One region of the Paenibacillus sp. AK002 genome, then DNA from elsewhere that is predicted to be linked to it. Evidence: predicted binding sites of a transcription regulator. Region 1 holds the regulator's gene; the other holds the start of a gene.
The links. The regulator CtsR, encoded in region 1, represses protease genes until heat stress. The targets are predictions, from matches to a motif close to ATGGTCAATAAAGGTCAAACA.
Positions count from the first base shown of each region.

Region 2: the regulator CtsR is predicted to act here: its motif matches at 938-958, upstream of clpP (ATP-dependent Clp endopeptidase proteolytic subunit ClpP).

Region 1 covers NZ_CP096377.1:6,309,168-6,311,645, reverse strand. Annotated here, with positions in the region: gene M1D70_RS28595 (GntR family transcriptional regulator) at 1-373, shown strand, start outside; gene M1D70_RS28590 (CtsR family transcriptional regulator) at 718-1,179, shown strand; gene M1D70_RS28585 (hypothetical protein) at 1,204-1,728, shown strand; gene M1D70_RS28580 (protein arginine kinase) at 1,767-2,478, shown strand, end outside.
Region 2 covers NZ_CP096377.1:218,538-221,015, forward strand. Annotated here, with positions in the region: gene clpP (ATP-dependent Clp endopeptidase proteolytic subunit ClpP) at 266-862, opposite strand; tRNA gene M1D70_RS01070 (tRNA-Arg) at 1,025-1,099, opposite strand; gene M1D70_RS01075 (sugar-binding transcriptional regulator) at 1,357-2,400, shown strand.

The DNA of each region.
Region 1 (2,478 bases):
CGAATTGTTCCTGAAATTCGGTGAGCGGTGCCTGCTGATCGAACGGCTGTATTTGCTGGACGGGAGCCCGTTTATCTACTACACCCATTACGTATCGTCCCTGGTGGACATGGGGGAGGAGTTCGATTCAAGCGAACTGCCTTCCTTGTATGAACGTATCGAGGAGAGTCAAATCACGCTGGAGAATTTCCGGGACCGTTTCCTGGCGACCGTGGCTAATGAGGAGATTGCCTCGCTGCTGGATGTAAGCGCCGGAACCCCGTTACTGAAGCGGTTGAGATCCTCCTACGACCAGACGGGCAGCATCATTGAATACAGCATCGGGTACTACAATACGGAGTTACAGCATTATTTGATAAGTTATGATGCTTAAGATATAGAAACGACAGGAAGAAGTGGCCATGAGAGACCGGTTTTAATCCGGAACGTTGGCTGCTTCTTTTTTTATTACTTCGGTTGAATTGTTCTTCGGAAAAGGGCTATAAGCGATTGAAGAAGTGGGTACAATAAGAATACATGCATAGCGCGAACATTTGAGAACTACCCTCTTGGCAAAATGAAAAAATGTGCTATAATGAGATTAAAGTCAAAGAAAGTCAAAGTCAACGAGGTTCGCTGATTTTGATTATGGTTAATCAACGTATAAGCAAGGCTCTGTGCGGACGTGTAAGATCACTATCCGTCTTAACGTTTCAAACAGTGGAGGATGAACAGACCATGCGTAATATCTCTGATATTATCGAACAATACCTGAAGAGCATTTTGCAGGAAAGTCCGGAAGGAACCGTCGAAATTCAACGGAATGATTTGGCGGAGCAATTTTCTTGCGTTCCTTCCCAGATCAATTACGTGATCAGCACTCGGTTCACGCTGGAGAAGGGCTTTCTTGTCGAGAGCAAGCGCGGCGGGGGCGGATACATACGCATCCAGCGTATCGAGCTTCCCCAGCATACTGCACTCCAGCAGCACCTTCATCATACCATCGGCAGCATGATCGACCAGACGGTAGCGGAAGGCTTGATCTACCAGCTGGAGGAATCCCGGTTTTTGACGAAGCGGGAGGCCAGCCTGATGCGGGCCGCCGTTTCAAGGGAATGCCTGAATGTGAAGCTTCCTTATCGGGATGAGCTGCGCGCAAGGATTATGAAGGCGATGCTTATTTCTTTATTAGGTAAGTGAGTCTGTGTAAGGAGGCATCGGAGTATGTTATGCCAAGAATGCGGTAAACGGCCGGCGACACTTCATTTCACCAAAATTGTGAACGGGGAGAAAACGGAGTTTCATTTTTGTGAAACTTGTGCCCGCGAAAAAGGGGAATTGATCCCCGGCACGTCGAATGGGTTTTCTATACACAGTTTGCTGTCAGGCCTGCTGGATCTGGATCCTTCAGGCAAGGGCCAGACCCCCGGTGCGAAAACGGCTCAGACGCTGCAATGCGAGGAATGCGGCATGACGTATTCCCAGTTCAGCAAGCTTGGTCGGTTCGGCTGCAGCTCGTGTTATAAATATTTCTCGGATCGATTGGATCCGTTGTTCAAGCGAGTCCATGGGGGAACCTCCCATGTGGGCAAAGTGCCGAAGCGTACCGGCGGCCGGATTCAGATCAAACGCCGGATCGATGAGCTTAAGAAGGAGCTTCAAATGAGGATCCTTCAGGAGGAATTTGAAGCGGCTGCCGAGATCCGGGACCAAATCCGTGAGCTGGAGCGTAACATTGCTCAGGGATAAGATCGTTACATTTTGCACTTTAGTAGGAGGAATGCGTGATGTCTAATCTCCGGTTTACCGATTCGGCGCTGAGCGAGTGGATGCGCGGGAACGGTCAGGATTCCGACATTGTCATCAGCACCCGCGTGAGGGTGGCGCGCAACCTGCAGCATCTTCCTTTCCCGCTGCTTGCAACGGATCAGCAGTCGGGAGAAGTGCTAGAGCGCCTGACCCATGTGTTAAAGGATAAGGAGGATTTGCAGGATTTCGGGCATTTGCATGTAATTAAATTAAGTGAGATTGATGAGCTGGATAAGAAGGTTCTCGTCGAGAAGCATCTGATCAGTCCCAATCTGGCAAATGAATCCCGAAACGGGGCCGTCATCCTTACCGAAGATGAATCCGTCAGCATTATGATCAATGAAGAGGATCACTTGCGCATACAGTGTCTGTATCCCGGATTCCAAGTTCGGGAGGCATGGAGCCGCGCGACGGCGCTGGATGATATTTTCGAATCCGAGATCGATTATGCTTTTGATGACAAACGCGGTTACCTAACGAGCTGTCCGACCAATGTCGGCACCGGCCTTCGCGCTTCGGTCATGATGCATCTGCCCGCGCTCGTCATGACGCAGCAGATCAATCGGATTCTCTCGGCCGTATCCCAGGTAGGCTTGACCGTTAGAGGAATTTACGGCGAGGGCAGCGAAGCTTTAGGCAACCTGTTTCAAATCTCGAATCAGATTACGCTCGGGCAAACCGAGTCGGAGA
Region 2 (2,478 bases), 870 kb from region 1:
AAGGCAGGCCTTTTAGGAGGGGAGTCTTACCGCTTTAGGTTTTATTGAAAAAGTTGTCCCCTCCAGTGAGAATATCCCTGGTGGAGCAACGCGTTCGCCTTTGAAATCGGGAAACCTCCATATCTATTCATTCCAGTTTCCTGATTTCAACAGCGACCGAAGGGGATATTCTCACTCTCTTGAATCGAACTTTTTCAATAACTCCCCTTCAGAGGATAAGAAAGGGCAGGCACCGGATAACGGCGCCTGCCCTTTACTTCTTCTTTTATAAGCCTTGCGGTGGTGTGTTTTCCAGTACTTGATCGATCAGGCCATACTCTTTGGCTTCGTCAGCCGTCATGAAGTAGTCGCGATCAGTATCCTTCTCGATGCGCTCCAGCGGTTGGCCGGTGCGTTCGGACAGGATGCGGTTCAGCTTGTCGCGCATTTTCAGAATGCGGCGGGCACGGATTTCAATATCCGTGGCTTGACCTTGTGCGCCGCCGAGCGGCTGGTGAATCATGATCTCGCTGTTAGGCAGACCGTAGCGTTTGCCTTTGGCGCCTGCGTTGAGCAGGAATGCGCCCATGGAAGCAGCCATGCCGACACAGATCGTCGAGACGTCCGGTTTGATGAACTGCATCGTATCGAATATCGCCATACCTGCGGTAATGGAACCGCCAGGGCTGTTGATGTAAAGATGAATATCCTTCTCGGGATCCTCAGCCGACAAGAACAGCATTTGGGCAATGATGGAATTGGCGACCACGTCATTTACGTCGGAGCCGAGGAAGATAATGCGGTCTTTCAGCAATCTGGAATAGATGTCGTACGCCCGCTCACCGCGGTTGCTTTGTTCAACGACCATAGGTATAAAACTCACGTGGAAAACCTCCTCTTAAGTACCTCATATAAATACTGTTACCGTATTACCCACATGATAAACAATTTAAATCAAAAAGTCAAAGAAAGTCAAACTATTGAGTAAAAAAAAGAGCCGTTATGGGCACTTTAGGGTAATCAGTATAGAGAATAAATGTTATAATGGCGCGCCCGCGAGGAATCGAACCTCGATCTCAGGCTCCGGAGGCCTACGTCATATCCATTGGACCACGGGCGCACAAAAATCAGCAACGAAGTTGATTATACCGCATCTATTTGAAAAATACAATAGCGGACAAAACTTTGTTCCTATTATATAGACGAGCCGGTAGTTGGCCATAATGTATAAGAATGCCTGGGGTAGAGAAATATACTTTCGGACACTTGCAACCGGCATGATTATTGGTTAGAATAAGGGTGGGACTTAAAAAGTTTAACTGGGACATTTTACGACCAGGTAGGAGAGCCGAGACGAAGTTTGCAGGAGTGGAATGCATGCGTAACCTATTAGAAATACAAGAGCAACTTCTGCCGGATCTGATGGACACTCTTAAACGAAGGTATACCATCCTTCATCAGATCAAGTTGTCCGGAATTGTTGGCCGAAGAACACTGGCTTCATCGCTATCGATGACCGAGCGTGTTCTCAGAGCAGAGACTGATCTTCTGAAAGCGCAAGGGCTGATCGAGATTGAAACGCTCGGCATGCGGATCAGCGGCTCAGGGATATGCTTGCTGGAGGAGTTGGAACCGGTCATGAATGAGTTGTTCGGACTGGTTGAACTGGAAGAGAAGATTCGTCAGGCTTACGGGCTTCGTAAAGTGGTCATTATTCCCGGTGACAGCGAGTCATCTCCGGAAGTCAAACGTGAGCTTGGCCGGGCCGGAGCAAGAACGCTGCTTAACTTTGTCCAGGATGGAGATACGATTGCTGTTACAGGCGGCTCCACGCTCGCCGAAGTGGCAGAGCAGATGTCCTCTTTGCCTGGCGGAGAACCGTTGACAAGCACTTGGTTTGTGCCGGCGCGAGGCGGCCTCGGGGAGAGCATGGAGATTCAAGCGAACACCATTGCTTCCAAAATGGCTAAGCGCGTTGGGGCTGAGTACCGATTGCTTCATGTACCGGATCTGCTCAGCGAGGATGCTTATCAATCGTTGGTTCAGGATCAGCACATCCAGGAGATCGTGGATGTGATCAGGCGCAGCCGCGTCATTATTCACGGCATCGGAGATGCCATGGAGATGGCCAGACGGCGCAAGCTGGATGAAGGCTCTATCCGGAACTTGCAGGCAGATGGCGCGATCGCGGAATCCTTCGGCTATTATTTCAGCGAAGATGGCGAAGTTGTCCACAAAATGCTTACCCTTGGACTCCGGCTTGAGGATATTATGCGGACGGAGACCATCATCGGCATTGCCGGAGGGCAAGGCAAGGGCAAAGCGATCCACGCGGTGCTGAAATTCGGGCACGAGGACATTCTCGTTACGGATGAAGCCGCGGCATTGGAAGTCGAGAAGGAAATTGACGCCGGCATCTGAGTCCGCGGGCGTACAACTGATTTTTCATTATTGTTGTCTTGATTGGCTTAACGGCCAATCTTGAATATATAAATTTTA